3 regions of the Flexivirga aerilata genome follow, and region 3 is predicted to be linked to each of the others. Evidence: riboswitches for the same ligand, from Rfam matches in the RefSeq annotation. Region 3 holds a riboswitch; each other region holds the start of a gene.
What was found. A riboswitch is a leader RNA that binds a small molecule or an ion and turns the genes downstream of it on or off. The one in region 3 is predicted to bind thiamine pyrophosphate.
Positions count from the first base shown of each region.

Region 1: linked by a shared signal. The riboswitch ahead of tenA (thiaminase II) and the one ahead of HJ588_RS11495 (ECF transporter S component) in region 3 are both predicted to bind thiamine pyrophosphate.
Region 2: linked by a shared signal. The riboswitch ahead of thiO (glycine oxidase ThiO) and the one ahead of HJ588_RS11495 (ECF transporter S component) in region 3 are both predicted to bind thiamine pyrophosphate.

Region 1 covers NZ_JABENB010000002.1:683,329-689,751, reverse strand. Annotated here, with positions in the region: gene HJ588_RS15100 (SLC13 family permease) at 1-649, shown strand, start outside; gene thiD (bifunctional hydroxymethylpyrimidine kinase/phosphomethylpyrimidine kinase) at 650-1,444, opposite strand; gene thiE (thiamine phosphate synthase) at 1,495-2,139, opposite strand; gene thiM (hydroxyethylthiazole kinase) at 2,142-2,933, opposite strand; gene tenA (thiaminase II) at 2,930-3,607, opposite strand; TPP riboswitch at 3,602-3,714, opposite strand; gene HJ588_RS15075 (response regulator) at 3,740-4,441, opposite strand; gene HJ588_RS15070 (sensor histidine kinase) at 4,438-5,592, opposite strand; gene HJ588_RS15065 (O-succinylhomoserine sulfhydrylase) at 5,658-6,423, opposite strand, start outside.
Region 2 covers NZ_JABENB010000003.1:500,028-506,450, forward strand. Annotated here, with positions in the region: gene iolD (3D-(3,5/4)-trihydroxycyclohexane-1,2-dione acylhydrolase (decyclizing)) at 1-798, opposite strand, end outside; gene HJ588_RS17960 (threonine/serine exporter family protein) at 871-2,127, shown strand; gene HJ588_RS17965 (SDR family NAD(P)-dependent oxidoreductase) at 2,149-2,901, shown strand; gene HJ588_RS17970 (cation:proton antiporter domain-containing protein) at 2,894-4,192, shown strand; TPP riboswitch at 4,221-4,332, shown strand; gene thiO (glycine oxidase ThiO) at 4,369-5,448, shown strand; gene thiS (sulfur carrier protein ThiS) at 5,445-5,654, shown strand; gene thiG (thiazole synthase) at 5,656-6,423, shown strand, end outside.
Region 3 covers NZ_JABENB010000001.1:2,440,976-2,447,398, reverse strand. Annotated here, with positions in the region: gene dxs (1-deoxy-D-xylulose-5-phosphate synthase) at 1-1,711, opposite strand, end outside; TPP riboswitch at 1,884-1,986, shown strand; gene HJ588_RS11495 (ECF transporter S component) at 1,977-2,612, shown strand; gene HJ588_RS11490 (ABC transporter ATP-binding protein) at 2,609-4,039, shown strand; gene HJ588_RS11485 (energy-coupling factor transporter transmembrane component T family protein) at 4,041-4,739, shown strand; gene HJ588_RS11480 (C39 family peptidase) at 4,740-6,104, opposite strand; gene HJ588_RS11475 (ABC transporter substrate-binding protein) at 6,197-6,423, opposite strand, start outside.

The DNA of each region.
Region 1 (6,423 bases), on a different contig from region 3:
CACCACCGCGGTCATCGCGGCGCTGCACGGCCGCTCCCTCGTCGGGCGGTATGCCGCGCCGCCCGCGCCCGAGACCGGTGACCCGGTGCTGCTGCGGGTCGCCGGTGCGGTCTGCCTGCTGCTCGGCCCGGTGTTCGTCACCGGGGTGACGCCGGCGATCCCGGCTGCCGTCGCGGCGGCGATCCTGGCGGTGACGCTGTGGATGCGCGACCGTGGCGGCATCCGCGAGGTGGCCGTGCCGTGGCGGATGGTGATCGGGGTCAGCGTGCTCTTCGTCGTGGTCGACCTGCTCGGGTCGCACGGCCTCAACGCGCTGATCGCCGACCTCGTCGGACGCGGGCACGGGCTCACCGACCTGGTGCGGGTCGCCGGTGTCGGCGCGGTGGGCGCCAACCTGGTCAACAACCTCCCGGCATACCTCGCGGCGGAGTCGGCAGCCGGGGACAGCGCTCAGCGTCTGATGGCGCTGCTCATCGGCGTCAACGCCGGACCGGTCGTGACCCTCTGGGGTTCCCTCGCGACGCTGCTGTGGCGGAGCCGGTGCGAACGAGCCGGTCTGCGGATCCCGTTGCGGCGTTTCACGATCGAGAGCCTCCTGGTTGCGATCGCGGCCGTGGGCGCGGCCACCGTGGTGCTCGCGCTGGTCTGATCAGTCCCACGCGCGCCAGAAGTGGTGCACGGGGCCGTGACCGGACCCGATCGACAACTCGTCCGCGTGCCGCAGCGCACCGGTCAGATAGTCCTTCGCCGCACGCACTGCCGGCTCCCAGCCCGCGCTGCGCGGCCGCAGGGCGGCGATCGCCGCCGACAGCGTGCACCCGGTGCCGTGCGTGTTGCGGGTCGATACCCGAGGAGCGGAGAGCTCGGTGACCCGGCCGCCGGTGAGCAGCAGATCGGTGCTGGCCTCGCCGTCCAGGTGGCCGCCCTTGAGCAGCACTCCCCCGGTGAGCTCGCCGAGTGCGTGCACCTGCCGCATCATGCCGGTGACGCTGGTCGTCTCCTCGGTGCCCAGCAGGTCAGCAGCCTCCGGCAGGTTGGGGGTAATCAGGTCGCAGAGCGGGATCAGGTTGCTGCGCAACGCATTCACCGCATCGGCGTCGAGCAGGCGATGCCCGCTCTTGGCCACCATCACCGGGTCGAGCACGATCGGCCCGACCTCCCGCTCGCCGAGCACCTGCGCGACGGCGTCGATGACGTCGGCGGTGCCGAGCATGCCGATCTTGACCACGTCCACGTTGACGTCGTCGAGCAGGTTGGTCAGCTGTGCGGCGACCGTCGACCCGTCCAGCTGGTGCACCGCGGCGACGCCCCGGGTGTTCTGGGCGACCACCGCGGTGACGACCGCCGTGCCGAACGCACCCAGCGCGGAGAAGGTCTTGAGATCCGCGCTGATCCCGGCGCCGCCGCTCGGGTCGGTCCCGGCGATGGTCAGTGCCGTGGGCACGGGTGATGGGGTTGCCGGTGGGGCGGCCTCAGGCCGCGCGGCGGACTCGGTCACGGCGCGCTCCGCTCGACGGCCGTGCGCAACTCGGCGGCCGCGGCGGCCGGGTCGGCCGCAGCGCAGATGGCCGAGACGACCGCGACCCCGTCGACGCCCGCATCGAGCAGTGGTGCCACATCGCCGACGCCGATGCCGCCGATCGCGACCGACGGCAGGGCGGTCGCCCCGGCGATCGCGCGGACCCCGTCATAGCCGAGCGGCGCCGCGGCGTTCGGCTTGGTCGTGGTGGCTCGCAGCGGGCCGATGCCGAGGTAGTCGACCGTGCCGGCGGGCCACTCATCGGCGGCGCGGAGCTCGTCCGGTGACGAAACCGAGTGCCCGATCAGGAAACCCGGCCCGGCGATGCGCCGTGCGTCGACCGGGTCGAGGTCGGACTGGCCCAGGTGCACGCCGTCCGCGCCGACCGCGAGCGCGACGTCCAGGCGGTCGTCGACGACGAACGGCACACCGGCCGACCGGGTGACCTCCAGGAGTTGCCGAGCGGTCTCGACCAGGCGCCGGGAGCTCGCGTCGTGATCGCGCAGCTGCACGATCGTGACGCCGCCCGCCACCGCCTGCCGCACCGTCTCCACGACGCCGCGCGCGCCGCTCAGCCCCTCGTCGGTGACCAGATAGATCCGCAGGTGTTTCGGATCCATCGTCAGCCCACCCGCAGTCTGGCCAGGTCGGCCGGGCCGACCCGGTGCAGCGCATCGAGCAGCTGCACCGCGAAAGAGCCTGGGCCGTCGGCCTTTTCGTCGGCCAGCTCGGCGGCGATCGTGAGCACGGCGGTGGCCGCGAATGCGGCATCCGCCGGCGTCTCGGCGTATGGCGCGAACGCCGCCACGATCGCGCCCAGCGCGCAGCCGACCCCGGTCACCATGGTCATCGTCGGCGTGCCGCTGGCGATCGTGCGCACCCCGGAGCCATCGACGATGCGGTCGACGGGGCCGCTCACCGCGACCGCGCCCCCGGTGCGCCCGACCAGCGACGCGGCAGCATCGACCGCAGCCTCGGTGGAGGCGGTGCTGTCGACCCCGCGACCGCCACCCTCGGCGCCGGACAGGCTGATCACCTCGGACGCGTTGCCGCGGATCACGCTGGGGCGCAACGGCACCAGCTCTGCGCCGACCCGGTCACGCAGCGGCAGTCCGCCCACCGCCACCGGATCGAGGACCCACGGTGTGCCCGCCGCACCGGCCGCCTCCGCCGTCAGCCGCATCGTCTGCGCGACCTCGGCGTCCAGCGTCCCGAGATTGATCAGCACCCCGTCGGCGACGCTCGCGAAAACCGGTGCCTCCTCACGGTTGTCGACCATCGCCGGCGCCGCGCCGAGCGCCAGCAGCACGTTGGCCGTGAAGCCGGTGACCACCGCGTTGGTGATGCACTGCACCAGCGGCGTCCCCGCGCGCAGCCGCGCCAGCAGCTCCGCGACCTGGTCCGCGTCACTCACCACGGCCACCTCTCCCCGCGCACGGCGGCGTCCCAGAACATCCACTCGTAGCGGGTGGTCGTCTCGATGTGCCGCCGCATCGCGGCGACCTGTTCCTCGGTCAGGGTGGCGACGGTGCGGTCGACGATGTCGAGCACCTGCGCGACGGTGTCGGCGAAGTCGGCTGCGGCATACGCCTCGATCCACTGCTGGTAGACCGGGTCGGCCGACCCCTCCGCCTCCAACGCGGCGCCGACCTGCTGGTAGATCCAGTAACACGGCAGTGCGGCCGCCAGGCCCTCGTGGAACGGCCGCTGCGCCGCCGTCGCGAGCAGGTAGCTGGTGTATGCCGTGGTCGCGGGTGAGGGCCGGGTCTGCCGCATCAGGTCCGGGTCGATGCCGGCGTCGGCGAGCAGCTTCGGGTGCAGGTCGAGCTCGGCGGCGACCGCCTCCCCGGCATGCGCGGCGAGGGTGCCCGCATCGCCGTCGGGCGCCTTCGCGGCCAGCAGGGCGAGCGCCCGCGCGTAGTCGCCGAGATAGAGCGTGTCCTGAATCACGAAGTAGCCGAACGCTTCTCGCGGCAGCGTGCCGTCGGCGAGACCGACGAGGAACGGATGGTCGAGCACTCGCCCGAGTCCGTCCTGCATCGGGGCGCCGAGCGTGGGCCACCACGGGTAGTCGGTGCGAAGTGCCATCGGGCCATCCCTTCCTACGCCGGTGTTACCCGGATCAGGTGTATGACGGTCGGCGACGGCGGTCGCCCTCTCAGCCCGGTCCGTTCCGGGCTCCCGCGGGTTGCTCCCACCACGATAACCCGAGGGGCAGCGTCAGGGTTCGGGGGTCACCTCGCCGGCCCGGACCAGGCCGGTCTCATAGGCGAGCACCACGATCTGCACCCGGTCGCGCAGCTGCAGCTTGGCGAGGATGCGCCCGATGTGGGTCTTCACCGTGGCCTCCGCGAGGAAGAGCGACCCGGCGATCTCGCCGTTGCTCATGCCGCGTGCGACCGCGATCATCACCTCACGCTCCCGGTCGGTGAGCTCCTCGAGTTTCCTTGTGTCCGGCGCGGATTCGGCGGGCAGCACCGGCACCACCCGCTCCAGCAGGCGCCGGGTCGCCGACGGTGCCACGACCGCGTCGCCACCGTGGACGGCACGGATCGCGGCGATGAGCTCGGCCGGACCGGCATCCTTGAGGAAGAAGCCGGACGCACCGGCGCGCAGTGCCGAATAGACGTACTCGTCGAGGTCGAAGGTGGTCAGCACCAGCACCTTCGGCGCCGACGCCCCGAGCGACCGCACGATCTCGCCGGTGGCCGCGACACCGTCGAGCACGGGCATCCGGATGTCCATCAGCACCACGTCGACGGCCAGGCCGCGGCCGAGCAGGTCGACCGCCTGCCGGCCGTCGGACGCCTCGGCGGTCACCTCCAGGTCGTCCTCGGCCTCCAGCATCATCCGGAAACCCACCCGCACGAGCTGCTGGTCGTCCACCAGCATCAGCCGCAACGGCTCCTGTGCGCCCGTCATCGCTCTCCTTCCGTCGGAAATTCGGCGGCGACGCGAAAGCCGCCGCCCGGGCGCGGCGAGGTCCACAGCTGCCCGCCGAAGGCGTGCACGCGCTCCCGCATCCCCAGCAGTCCGTTGCCGCCCGTCGAGGCATCGGTCGCGCCGACGCCGTCGTCCTCGATCTCGAGCACCAGCAGCTCGTCGCGACGCCGCAGCCGGATCCAGATCCGCGCCTCGTCGCCGGCGTGCTTCAGCACGTTGGTCGTCGCCTCCTGCACGATCCGGTATGCCGCCCGGCTCACCCCCGGCGAGACGTCCTCCGGGCGCACCGAACCCTCGTCGAGAAGGACCGTGCGCCCGGTGGCCCGCACCCCGTCGACCAGCGACGGCAGCGCCGTCAGGTCGTGCGTCGGCGCAAGCTCGGCGAGGCCGTCCCCGCCTCCGTCGCGCAACACGCCCACCAGCGCGCGCGTCTCGGCAAGAGCTGTGCGCGCGGTGTCGCCGATCGTCGAAAGTGCCTGGGCCGCAGTCGGATCGGGGGCCGACCGCCTGGAGATCGCGTGCCCCGCGCCGTCCGCCTGCACCACGATCACGGCCAGGGCGTGTGCGACGACGTCGTGCATCTCCCGCGCGATCCGGGCCCGCTCGGCCTGCGCGACGATGACCGCCTGCTGGTCGCGCTCGTGCTCGGCGTCCCGCGCACGGGCGTGCAACTGCTCGATGAGCTGCGCCCGCCGCCGGCTGGCCTCGGCGATGCCGAGCGTCGCGATCACCGCGAGGAGGTTGACGCCGAAGATGAAGACCACCTGGGCGCCGCGGGCACCCTCGATGTCGCTGCTCCAGCGCACCGCCGCGATGCCGGCGCCGAGCACGCACACCGCGGTGGCGGCGATGCCCCACGGTCGCCAGCCCCTCCGGGACACGACCGCGAACAACGCGATGAAGATGCCGATGTCGGAGATCGTGACGACGTTGAGCACAGGCACGCTCGCCGCCGACGCGATCGCCACGGCCGCGAAGGTCGGCACCGGCGCGATCCGCCGCCAGAGCAGCGGCACGATCTGGCCCGCACCGCAGGCGAGCACCCACACCGGGTGGTCGTGACCGGCGTAGGGCACGACGGTGCCCACGATCAGCGCAGCGACCAGCGCGAAGTCGTAGCGGGTGGGCATGGCGAACACGCTACGGGCCGGGGCAGCGACTGTCGTCATACCCACGTGCCGGTTTGCCGTCCGCCTCAGGTCGTAGCTGCGTCAAGCGCGTGCGTGACGTCGCGCACCAGATCTGCCGGGTCCTCCAGGCCCACCGAGATGCGCAGCACGCCGTCGGTGATCCCCACCTGGGCACGCGCCTCCTCCCCCATCCGGCGGTGGGTCGTGGTTGCCGGGTGGGTGATCAACGACTTCGAGTCACCCAGGTTGTTCGAAATGTCAATGATCTCAAGGGCGTTCATCATCGCGAACGCCTCGGGCTTGTCACCGTCGAGCTCGAAGGTGACGACCGTGCCGCCGCCGAGCATCTGCCGCTTGGCGAGCTCGTGCTGCGGGTGCGACTCGAGGAAGGGATACCAGACGGTGCGCACCGCGTCGTGCGCCTCCAGCGCCTCGGCCAGCTGCCGCGCCGAGCGCGCCTGGTGCTCCACCCGCAGCCGCAGGGTCTCCAGGCCCTTGACGAGCACCCAGGCATTGAAGGGCGACAGCGACGGCCCGGTGTGCCGGATGAGGTTCTTCACCGGCCCGTTGATGTAGTCGGCCGGGCCGAGGATGGCGCCGCCGAGCACCCGCCCCTGACCGTCGATGTGCTTGGTCGCCGAGTAGACGACGATGTCGGCGCCGTGGTCGAGCGGACGGGAGAAGACCGGCGTGCCGAAGACGTTGTCGACCACCACCTGCGCGCCCGCCGAATGCGCCTGTTCGCAGACGAATTCGATGTCGACCAGCTCCTGCATCGGGTTGCTCGGGGTCTCGAAGAAGACCGCCGTCGTCGGCTCGGCGAGCGCCGCC
Region 2 (6,423 bases), on a different contig from region 3:
CGTGGCGAATTCGCGCAACGCCTCGGATGCTTCGGCATACACCGTGCCACCGCCGGCAATCACCAGGGGTCGCCGGGCGTTGCGGATAGCGGCCACAGCGCGCTCGACCGCCGCCGGCTCCGGCTCCTGCCGCGCCACGTGCCAGGTCCGGTCGGCGAAGAACCCGGCCGGCCAGTCGTGCGCCTCCGCCTGCACGTCCTGCGGCAGACACACCGTGACCGCGCCCGTCTCGGCAGGATCGGAGAGCACCCGCATCGCACCGAGCAGGCTCGGCACCAGTTGCTCCGGCCGGCTGACCCGGTCCCAGAAGCGCGAGACCGGCCGGAAGGCGTCGTTGACCGAGATATCCGGGCTACGAGGGTCTTCCAGCTGTTGCAGGGCTGGGTCGACGGCGCGGGTCGCGAACGTGTCGGAGGGGAGCAACAGCACCGGGAGACGGTTCGTCGTCGCCAGCGCGGCGCCGGTGACCATGTTCGTCGCGCCGGGCCCGATCGACGTGGTGACGGCGAGCGTTTGGAGGCGATGTGCGGTCTTGGCGAAGCCCGTGGCCGCGTGCACGGCACCCTGTTCGTTGCGCGCCAGGTAGTAGGGCATGTCGTTGACCCCATCGGCACCCGCCCGCAGTTCGGCCTCGTGCAGCGCCTGCCCGATGCCGGCGACGTTGCCGTGCCCGAAGATCCCGAACATCGCGGGGATCAGCCTGCGGCGCACGCCGTCCCGCTCGGTGTGCTGCGCAGCGAGGAAGCGCACAACCGCCTGGGCGACGGTCAACCGCACCGTCCCGTCACCGGTTGCCATACCTCACCTCTCTCGTGGGCCCTTCGAACCTCGCTGACCTCATTGTGGTCACACCTCCGCCATCATGTGCGTATGGCGATCGACCCGACCCGTGAGGTGTTGCTGCGGATCGGTGGCGCACTGCTCGCCGGGGCGGCCCCGGTGCCCGACGTCGAGGCGCAACTGATCGCGCTCGGCCACCGCCTCGGAGCTGCCGAACCGCGGGTGGCGGCGACCCCGACCGCCGTCTTCGTCAGCGTCGACGCCACGCACGACATGGCGCTGCAGACCGTGCACGGCTCGCTCCGCTTCGAGCAGATGTCGCGGGTGCAGGACGTCATCGACCGGTTGATGCGCCGCCGGATGCGCGCCGCGGAGGCGCTCGTCGCACTCGACGACATCGAGGCCATGCCGTCGACGCGGGCGCCCTTCCTCTGCGACCTGGCCGTGGTGCTGATCGGCATCGGCATCTGCTGCATCCTGCAGCCCACCTGGCGCGACCTCGGGGTCACCGCGGTGGCGTCGCTGCTCGTGGTCGGGCTGGTCTGGCTGAGCCGCCGGATCACCCTGGTCGGCACCCTGCTGCCACTCCTCGCATCCTTCGGGGTGGGCCTGCTCGTCCTGCAGGCCGACCGGCTGTGGCACCTCGACGGCACGTTGCGCACGATGGTGAGCGCGATCGCCGTGCTGCTGCCCGGGTCGGTCATCGTCACCGGTATGTCGGAGATCGCCTCCGGCGCAGCCGTCGCCGGCACCTCGCGACTCGTCTCCGGGATGGTGCAGCTGATGCTCTTCGCCGTCGGGCTGTTCGCCGCGGTGTCGGTGAGCAGCGACAGCCTGGACGTGCTGACCAACGTGCGCGCGCAGGAGCTGGGACCGCTTGCGCCATACCTCGGAGTTGCGTTGGTGGGCCTCGGGATCGTGCTTAACGTCGCCGCGTCGCGCAACGCGATCCCCTGGATCTTCGCGGTTCTCGCCCTCACCTTCGCCGTGCAGTCGACCGTGCAGTGGCTCGGCGGGGTGACCCTCGGCGGCCTCGCCGGCGCGATCGTCGCCTCGCTCGGGGCCGCGCTCGTGCACCGCTTCAGCGGCCGCCCCCTGCGCCTGGTCGTCTTCCTGCCCGCCTTCTGGCTGCTCGTGCCCGGCAGTCTCGGACTGCTCAGCACGGCCGAACTCGCCGCCGGTCACGACGGGCTGGCTGCCGTCTCGACCGCCGTCAGCGCGGTCGTGGCGGTCGCCGCCGGCACCCTCATCGGGAGTGCCGCGGGCCGTGCGCTCGACCGCCGACTCGACCCGGCGCCGCCGGAACTCCCCGAGCCGGTGGACGTCGCCGACGTCGACCGCCATTGATGCGCCTATAGATTGGGACGTATGACGCGACGCATCATCATCACCGGCGGCGGCACCGGCATCGGTCGCGCCGTGGCCCACCGCCTCCTCGTCGAAGAACCCGAACTCATCCTCGTCGGCCGGCGCGCGGACGTCCTGCAGTCCGCCGCCGACGAGCTCCGCGCGGTCGACGAGCAGGCCGACGTCACGACACGCAGCTGCGACCTCACCGACGCGGCGACCGTGCAGCAACTCGCCGACGATCTCGCCGGCGGTCCCGCCATCGACGTGCTGGTGGCGAATGCCGGGGGCAACTACGGGGTAGGAGCGGACGGTGATCTCACTGCCATCGCCCATGCCTGGCGCGCCGACTTCGACGGCAACGTGCTGTCCGCGGTGCTGCTCACCCATGCCCTCCTGCCGCACTTCGCGCGGCCTGGCGGCCGGATCGTGGCGATGAGCTCGATCGCCGCCCTGCGCGGCTCAGGGTCCTACGGCGCGGCCAAGGCCGCGGTCAACGCGTGGGTGCTCGACCTGGCGAATTCGCTGGCCTCCGAAGGGATCACCGCCAACGCGGTCGCACCCGGATTCGTCCCGGATACCGAGTTCTGGGCCGAGCGACTCGCCGCCGACCCGGACCTCGCCGCGTCCAGGGTCGGGACCATCCCGATGGGCCGGGCCGGCACACCGGACGAGGTCGCGGAGGCCGTCGCCTACCTCGCGTCGCCGGACGCGGGCTGGACGACCGGGCAGATCCTGCAGGTCAACGGCGGCACCCTGCTCGGCCGTGGTTGAGGGCCTCACCTTCCTGCTGCTCGGCATCGGCTTGTTGCTCGGTGTCGTGCTGCCCAATCTCGTGGCGGGCCGGGCGATCTCGGCGCCGCTGGTCCTGGTCGCCTTCGGCGGCCTGATCGGTCTGCTGCCCTTCCCGGACGGTGTGTCGCTCTCTCCGCTGGACCACCCCGAGATCACCCAGCACATCTCCGAGATCACCGTGCTGATCGCGCTCACCGGCGTCGGCCTCGCGCTCGACCGCCCTCTCACCTGGGCGAGGTCGACCTGGCGGCGGTGGTCGACGACCTGGCGGCTGATCTTCATCGCGATGCCGCTGACCATCGCGGCGACCGCGTGGCTCGGTTGGTGGGTGGCCGGCCTCGCGCCGGCGACGGCGTTGCTGCTCGCCGCGGCCCTGGCCCCGACCGATCCGGTGCTCGCCGCCGACGTGCAGGTCGAAGGGCCCACCACCGACCAGCACCCGGACGAGCTCGACGAGGAGGACGAGGTGCGCTTCGCGCTCACCTCCGAGGCCGGCCTCAACGACGGCGCGGCCTTCCCGTTCCTGTACGCCGCGATCGCGGTGCTGGCCGGCGGCTCGATCTGGTCCTGGGCGCCGCAGTGGATCGCGTGGGACCTGATCGCACGGACCGTGATCGGCGTCGTCGTCGGCTGGATCGTCGGTATGGCGTTGGCACGCATCGCATTCCGCGCGCCGAAGAACCTGCGCGTCTCCCGGCTGGGCGACCCGCTCCTCGTGGTCGCCGCTCCGTTCATCTCCTACGGACTGGGCGAGATCGCCCAGGGCTGGGCGTTCCTGTCGGTCTTCGTGTGCGCGGTCACGATGCGCTCGGCGGACCCGACCCACGAATACCACGAGGCCATGCACGGTGTGATCGAGCGGCTCGAGCGGCTCTTCACGCTCGTCATGCTGCTGCTGATCGGCGCCTCGCTGACCAACGGCCTGCTCGGCGACCTGACGCTGTCCGGCGCCGCGATCGGCGTGCTGCTGGTCTTCGTCGTACGGCCGGTGGTGGCGTGGATCTCGTTGTGGCAGCGCAAGGCCCAGGACTTCTCGGGTCCCGGCCACCTCGGTCCCCGCGAGCGGATCGCAGTTGCCTTCTTCGGCGTGCGCGGCATCGGCACCATCTACTACCTGGCCTATGCGACCGCACACCACGACTTCCCGGGCAGCGACCGCCTGTGGTCCATCGCGGCCTTCACGATCGCGTTGTCCGTCGTAGTGCACGGCGTTGCCGCGAGCCCGATGGTCGGGCGCCTCGACCGGATGCGAGGCGCGGCAGCCGCCTGATCGCACGTCGGCGGTGTGTTAGCGTCGTCATGTCCTTCGCGGGAGTCCGGTGGACCGGACTGAGAGGGGGCTGACGCCGCCCCGACCGTCACCAACTTGATCCGGGTCATGCCGGCGCAAGGAGAAGCCATGGCGACCAATCACCTTCCGCACCTTCGGATCTCGCCCCTTCCGCAATGACCTCCGTCGCCGTTCTCGGCGGTGGCGTGATCGGGCTGTCGGCCGCCTGGGAGCTCGCCCGGCGCGGCGCGGACGTGGTGCTGGTCGACGTGCCGCTCCCCGGGCGCAGCTCGCCCGTGGCAGCCGGGATGATCTCGGCCGCCGCCGAGGTCGACTACGGCGAAACCGGGCTGTGGGAGCTGACCTCGCGGTCGCAGGCGCAGTGGCCGGGCTTCGCCGCCGACCTGGAGCGCGCCGCCGGCCGGCCGGTCGGACTGCGCCGCACCGGCACGCTGCTGGTCGCGACGGACCGCGACGAGCAGCTGCGTCTCGAGCGGCGGCTGAAGCTCCTCGCCGACCTGGGCGTCGACGCCGACCGGCTTGACCGGCGCGAGTTGCGGCGCAAAGAGCCCGCGCTCGCTCCCTCCGTGCGCGGAGCGGCCTGGCTGCCCGACGATCTCTGCGTCGAACGCGGCCAGGCCCTCGCGGCGCTGCGGGCGGCGGTGACCGCAGCCGCTGTGCGGACGGTCGAGGCCGAGGGCCGGGTGCTGACCCGCGACGGCCGGGCCGTCGGCGTCGAACTGGCCGACGGCCTGGTTGCTGCCGATCACGTGGTGCTCTGCGGCGGCTGGCGCAGCGCGGCGGCCGTGGATGCCTCCGCGGCGTTGCCCGACGTGCGTCCGGTCAAGGGTGAGCTCATCGACCTGGAGCTTCCCGCACCAGCCGTGACGAGCACGGTGCGGGCGGTTGTCGACCGCGTGCCGGTCTATCTGGTGCCCCACGACGACACGCGGCTGACCGTCGGTGCCACGAGCACCGACGTCGGCGCCGACACCGCCCCGACAGTGCGGGCCGCGCTCGAACTGCTCAGCGCCGCAACGACTCTCGTGCCAGAGCTGCGTGACGCGCGGATCGCCGCGCACCGCGTCGGTCTGCGCCCGGCAAGCGCGGACAACCACCCGTCGATGGGCGTCTCGCCGATGCCCGGGCTCATCCTCGCCACCGGTCACTATCGGCACGGCTTCCTGCTCGCGCCGCTGACCGCATCCATCGTCGCCGACAGCGTCATGGCGGCACGCACCGAAGGAGACTCATGATGGCCGACACCTTCCGCCTGAACGGCGAGGAGCGACCGTTGCCCGCCGAGGCCACGGTCAGCCGCATGCTGGCGTCGGAGGGGTGGGACGGTGCGTGGTTCGCCGTGGCTCTGGACGGCGCAGTGGTCCCGTCCTCGCAATGGCACTCCACCACGGTCGCCCCCGGCGCCGAGGTCGAGATCGTCCGTCCCGCGCAAGGTGGCTGAGATGACCTCGGACACCTGGGAGTTCTCGGGTCGCAATCTCACCAGCCGGCTACTGCTCGGGTCGGGTGGCGTCTCGTCGGCGGCGGTCCTGTCCGCATGCATCGCCGAGAGTGGCACCGACGTCGTCACCGTGTCCATGCGTCGGGCCGGCGCCTCGGCCACGAGTGGTCTGCTTCCCGCCATACAGGCAGCGGGCGTGGAGGTGCTGCCCAACACCGCCGGTTGCCGCACCGCGCGCGAGGCGGTGCTCACCGCGCAACTCGCGCGGGAGGCGTTGCGGACCGACTGGGTCAAGCTCGAGGTGATCGCCGACGACCGCACGCTGCTGCCCGATGTGCTCGAACTCGTCGACGCCGCAGAGCAACTCGTGGACGACGGCTTCCGAGTGCTGCCCTACACCACGGACGACCTCGTGGTCGCCCGTCGGCTGCGCGACGTCGGCTGCGCGGCAGTCATGCCGCTCGGCTCGCCCATCGGCTCCGGGCTCGGCATCCGCAATCCGCACGCGATCGAGCTGATCTGCGGCGAGATCGAGCTCCCGGTCGTGCTCGACGCCGGTCTCGGCACGGCATCCGACGCGGCACTGGCCATGGAGCTGGGCTGCTCCGCGGTGCTACTGGCGACCGCCGTCACCCGCGCCGAGCGTCCCGAGCTGATGGCGGCGGCGATGCGTGACGCGGTCCGCGCCGGTCGCGCGGCGCACGACGCGGGCCGCATCCCGAGAAGCTCTCTCGCGCGGGCATCCTCACCGACCACCGGGATGGTCGGC
Region 3 (6,423 bases):
TCACCGCGGCGCCGATGCCGGACGTCACCAGGTTGTCCTCGATGACCACCACGTGGCGCACGGTGCCGGCCAGGCGGACCAGGTCGGGCGACACCGGGAGGACCCAGCGTGGGTCGACAACCATGGCCGAATGACCTTGTGCTTCAAGCTTTTCGGCGACCTGCAGCGCCGTCGGGCACATTGCGCCGACCCCGACCACGAGCACCTCAGGAGCCTCGGCGTCGTGCAGCACGTCGAGGGTGCCGTCGGTGCGCATCGCCTCGATCGGGTCGGCCACGTCACCCTTGGGGAAGCGCACCACCGTCGGCGCGTCGTCCACGTCGACCGCCTCGCGCAGCAGCGCCTTGACCTGCTCGCCGTCGCGGGGCGCGGCGAGGCGCAGCCCCGGCACGATCGAGCAGATCGACATGTCCCACATGCCGTTGTGCGACGGGCCGTCCGAGCCGGTGATGCCGGCCCGGTCGAGCACGAACGTGACGCCGGCCTTGTGCAGGGCGGCGTCCATCAACATCTGGTCGAACGCGCGGTTGAGGAACGTCGCGTAGATCGCGACGACCGGGTGCATCCCGGCATACGCCAGGCCCGACGCCATCGTCACCGCGTGCTGCTCGGCGATGCCGACGTCGATCACGCGCTCGGGGTAGGCGGCGGCGAAGCCGTCGAGGCCGACCGGGATCATCATCGCGGCGGTGATCGCCACCAGGTCCGGTCGTTCGGCACCCAGGCGGACCAGCTCGTCGTTGAACTCGTCGGTCCAGATGCGGCCGGAAACCTCGAAGGGCAAACCGGTTTCGGGGTTGATCTTGCCGATGCCGTGCATGTGGTCGGCCGTGTCGTCGAGTGCCGGCTGATAGCCCCGGCCCTTCTGCGTGATCACGTGCACGATGCACGGCCCGCCATAGGCACGCGCCCGGCGCAGGGCCTGCTCCAGGGCCGGCTCGTCGTGCCCGTCGACCGGACCGAGATACTTGATGCCGAGGTCCTCGAACATCCCCTGCTGCGGGGCGACGATGTCCTTGATGCCCTTCTTGACGCCGTGCATCGTGTCGTAGACGAGCTCACCGACGACCGGGGTGCCCTGCAGCGCGTGCTTGCCCCAGTCGAGCATGCGCTCGTAGCTGCGGGTGGTGCGCAGCGCCGCGAGGTGGTCGGCGAGGCCGCCGATCGTCGGCGCGTAACTGCGCTCGTTGTCGTTGACCACGATGACCAGGGGCAGGTCCCGCTCGACCGCGATGTTGTTGAGCGCCTCCCACGCCATACCGCCGGTCAGTGCGCCGTCCCCGATCACCGCGACCGTATGACGCTGCCGCTCCCCCGCGATCACGCGCCCCTTGGCGATGCCCTCCGCCCAGGACAGCGACGACGACGCGTGCGAACTCTCCACGACGTCGTGCTCGGACTCGGCCCGCGACGGATAACCCGACAGGCCGCCCTGCTTCTTCAGTTTGGAGAAGTCGTGCCGTCCGGTGAGCAGCTTGTGCACGTAGGACTGGTGGCCGGTGTCGAAGACGATGCTCTCGCGCGGGGAGTCGAAGACGCGGTGCAGAGCGATGGTCAGCTCGACAACACCCAGGTTGGGTCCGAGGTGGCCGCCGGTGCGGGACACCGAGTCGACGAGGAACTCACGGATCTCGCCCGCCAGGTCGTCCAGCCGGTCGGTCGGCAGCCGTTGCAGATCACGGGGCGACGAAATCGTGTCGAGCAGTCCCACTGGTCTTCCTGGCCCTTTCGGTCGCGAACTTGCGGCGTCGGTCGAGTCTACGCGGCCGGGCGGACCGCTTCGGTGAAGACGCACGGCGGCCGCCCGGGGTTGCCCATCGTTCCCCAGCCCGTTCCCCCTGGCCTGCCCACGTCCTACCCGCTGCTAGATTGGCGAAACCAACCAGAAAAGACAGGGGAGCGCCTCGGCGCTGAGAGTGCGGTTCGCCGCAGACCCTCGAACCTGCCCCGGTTAGCACCGGCGAAGGGAGTCATCCATGGCCACTGTCAGCACGCCCGAAACCGGCCGGTCCGGCCTGCGGTCGCTGTTCGCCTACCGCACCATCGACATCGTCACGGTCGTCACGCTGGGCGTCGCCATCGGCGTCGCGTTCTGGGGCTGGGGCAAGGCGTTCGCCGGCCTCAGCACCCTCTCGGCGTTCGGTTTCCCGCCGTCCGCCGGCCTGCTGTCCGGCCCCTGGCTGCTCGGCGGTGTCGTCGGCGGCCTCGTCGTACGCCGCCCCGGAGCAGCCCTCGTCACCGAGCTGATCGGCGCCAACGTCGAATACCTGCTGACCAGCCAGTGGGGCGGCGGTGTGATGGTGTCCGGCTTCCTGCAGGGCATCGGCGCCGAACTCGTCTTCCTCGCCTTCGCCTACCGGCGCTTCGGCCCCGCGGTCGCCGCGGCGGCGGGCACGCTCGCGGCGGTCTTCGAGGTCGTGCTCTACGAGTGGCACTCCTACTACGACTACTGGACGTTCAACTACAAGCTGGCCTACCTCGGCTTCTTCGCGCTCTCCGGCGCGGTCGTCGCGGGCATCGGCGGCTGGCTGCTGGTGCGCGCGCTCGCCTCGACCGGAGCGCTCGACGCGTTCGGTCCGGGCCGGGAGTTCCACGACCGTCGTTCGGTATGACGGGAGCCGCGTCACCGATCGCGCGTCTGCAAGGGTTCGGCTGGCGGCCGCTCGGCCGCAAACAGCAGGTGATCACCGGTCTCGACCTGACGGTGGCGCCGGGCGAGCGCGTGCTGCTCGCGGGCGGCAGCGGCGCCGGCAAGTCGACCGTGCTGCGCGCCCTCACCGGAGCGCTCGGCAGCACGGTCGCCGGTGACCCGTCGGGCCTGGTCGAGGTGGACGGCCGGGCGGGTCTGCTGCTGCAGAACCCGGCCGACTCACTGGTCGCCGCGACCATCGGCCGCGAGGTCGCCTTCGGCCCGGAGAACCTCTCGCTCCCCCGCGACCAGATCTGGTCGCGGGTGCACGAGTGCCTCGACGCGGTCGGGCTGCGTTACCCGACCGGCCGGTCGACGGCCGCCCTCTCCGGTGGTGAGCTGCAGCGGCTCGCGCTGGCCGGGGTGCTCGCCGTGCGTCCCGGCCTGCTGCTGCTCGACGAACCGACCAGCATGCTCGACGACGAGACCGCGGCCACCGTGCGGGAAGCCATCGTGCGAGCCGCCGCATCCACCGGCGCCGCAATGCTCGTCGTCGAGCATCGCATCGGGCCGTGGCTGCCGCACGTCGACCGCGTCGTCGTGCTCGAGCGCGGCGCAGTGATCGCGGACACCACTCCCGGCGCATTCGCCCGCACCGAGCACGACCGCATGCTGCGTGCCGGTGTGTGGATGCCGGGGGCCGCGGCGCCGGCCCCGCTCGCCGTGCCGGGCGACCTCGTCACGCCCGACTCCCCCGGCGTCGACGTCGACGCCGAGTCGATCAGCGTCGACCTCGAGCTGCGCACCTTGCGCGGGGCCGTCCGCACCCGCGCGCTCGACCACGTCACCGCGCGGGCCGCCGCGGGGTACCTCACCGCGCTCACCGGCCCCTCGGGCGCCGGCAAGTCGACGCTCCTCGCCGCGCTCGCCGGACTGCAACCACTCACCGGCGGCAGCATCGCCGGACCCACCCCGCCGCTGCAGCGACGACGCTCTCCCCAGCTGGCGGCGGCCGCCGGCTGGGCCCCGCAAAACCCGGAGCACGGCTTTCTCGCGCGCACCGTCCGCGACGAAATCTCGCTCACCGCAGGCAAACTCGGGCGACGCGTCGACGTCGACGCACTGCTGGACCTCGTCGGGCTCGCAGACCTCGGCGGCGCAAACCCCTATCAGCTCTCCGGCGGCGAGCAGCGCCGCGTCGCCCTCATCGCCGCGCTCGCCCACCGGCCGGCCGCGATGTTCCTCGACGAGCCCACCGTCGGGCAGGATCGGCAGACCTGGGCCGCGGTCGCCGGCTGGTGCACCGCCGCGGCGGCGGCCGGGGCGACGGTCGCGGTCGCCACCCACGACACCGATCTGATCGCGCTCTCCGACGCCGAGGTCGCGCTCGCCCGCAAGCAGGTGGCCTAGCGTGAAACGTCTTCTGCCGCAGGTCAATCCGCTCGTGTTGTTCGTGTTGGGCGTGCTGCCCGTCTTCGGGTCCCTCCTCGTCCGGACGACGCCGCAGGCGCTGGTCGTGCTTGCGTCATACGCGGTGCTGGCGGGGGTGTTCGTGCCGTGGACCAAGGGGGTGTTCTGGCGGCTGGGCTTCGTCGCCTTCGCCGCGCTGTCGGTGCTCTGGTCGACCTGGCTGCTCGGCGGCAATCAGGCGGCGAACGCCGGCATCGCGGCACTGCGGGTGCTCGTGCTCGCCGTGCCCGGCGCACTGCTCACGCCGTGGATCGACCCGACCAGCCTCGGCGACCAACTCGCCCAAAGGGTAAAGCTGTCAGGCAGATTCGTCGCGGCGACAACGGCTGCGCTCACCCGCTTCACGTCTCTCGGCCAGGTCTGGGACCAGCTCGACCGCACGCGTCGAGCGCGCGGCACCGGCCCCGGCCGCAACCCGCTGGCGCGGATCCCGTGGGCCGCCGGCATGACCTTCGCGCTGCTCGTCGCGGCGCTGCGCGGCGGCACGCAACTGTCGCTGGCGATGGACGCCCGCGGCTTCGGCTCTGCAACCCACCGCACCTGGGCGGAGCCGGCTCCGTGGCGCCGGGTGGACACCGTCGCCGCGATCGTCGGCGTCGCAGTGACGGTGGCGTTGCCGCTCGCGCTGGCGGTCAGCTGATCACCAGTTGGCCTCCTGGGGAGCGCGCGGCAGCCGCACACTCGCCGGGTGGTTGATGTATGCCGTGCCCCCGCTGCGCGGGATCCAGACGTTCTCGAACTGCGCCCGCTTGTAGGTCACCCGCACTTGCGCGTCGTCCGGCTTCAGGTGCGACGCCGGGTCGTTCATCACCGGGTCGCCGGCCGCGGTGAAACCGACGAGCACCATCAGGTGCCCGGCCGTCGAGTAGCCGGCACCGTCGAGCTCGCTCTTGTCGAAGGACACTGCGGTGATGACCGGAATGCCGGCCGCGATGAACGCCTCGGCCTCGGCGAGGCTGCGCAGCCGGGTGACGAACGCGTCCAGCCCATAGCTGCCGGTGTAGGCGGTGTTGAACGGCCAGTTGCCGCACCCGTCATACGTGTAGTCGAAGGTGTCGCGCGCCGCGTAGTCGACCTGGGCGTCGACCGGCGGCTGCACCCACGACAGGTCGGCCTTGCTCGGCCCGAGACCCCACGAGGCCAGCACCATCGACGACGACGTCGGCGAACACCACGCCTCGCCGCCGCCCGACCACTGCGGGTAGTGACCGGCGTGCACCTCCTGGGAGTAGGTCGGCACGTTCAGGATCCGCTCGCGGCCGAGGGTGAAGGTGCTGACCGGGACGGTCGTGTCGTCGGGCAGCGCCGAGGCCATCGCGCCGAGCGATCGCACGGTCGGCGTCGCGCTGGTGCCGTGCAGGCGCATCAGCTGCACCCGCAGTTGGAAGTCGGTCATGCTGTGGTTGTTGAGCAGGTGCAGGGTGTCGGTCCACACGGTGGCGTAGGCGGTCCCCTGCCCGTCGACCGACGTCCGGCGGATCGCACCGCCCTGGTCGGGGTCGTTGCGGCACCAGCGGCCGAGCACGAACCAGCCGGTCTGGGTGCCGTCCTCGGCGCGGCCCCGCACGTCGATCTGCACCCACGTGCCCTTCGGGGTGTCGGCGTTCCACGACGCGATCAGCTCGGTGAGCGCAAACCCGCTGCGCTGCACCGGCGACACCCAGCTGGCCACGTCATACGTGCGTGACGGCGATCCGGCCGGGATCGGGTCGGCATAGTGCACCGTCCCGGTCGGGGTGCCGATCCGCAGACCCGCTGCCGTGACGGCCACACCCTGGCGGGTGCCCGACGCCCACGAGCCGATGCCCTCGAAGCGATGGAACCGGATGTGGCGCGGCGCCCCTGCCGCCACCCGCGTGCGACGGGCCGGCTTTGGGCGCGTCTCGGCACGCGCCGCAGAGGCGCCCCACAACAAGGCTCCCCCGGCCGCGACGCTGCCGCCCAGGACCTGGCGTCGGCTCAGCGCGATGCTACGACACACATCCTGCAGGGAACGCTCGGACATTGCTCGACTCCTCGTTCGGTGGTCTGTTCATCCTCAGCCTTGCGGAAATGACAGCCGACCTGGGTCAAAGCGTGGCAAAGATTTCCAGAACGCTACTTCTGGAATGGCGTCTTGTAGCTCAGCGCCTCCTTCGAGACGTACGCCTGCGGCTGCACGAGGTCGAGGCCGCCCGGCACCCGCGCCGGCTTCATCAGGAACTGCGCCCGGGTCGAGGGCTGGCCCGGGTGGGTGAAGTCCAGCGACGCGGTGAGGTTGCGGGTGTCGACCGACACCTTCTGCACGGCCTTCAGCACACCGGCGCGCGTGAGGTCGCCGTCCG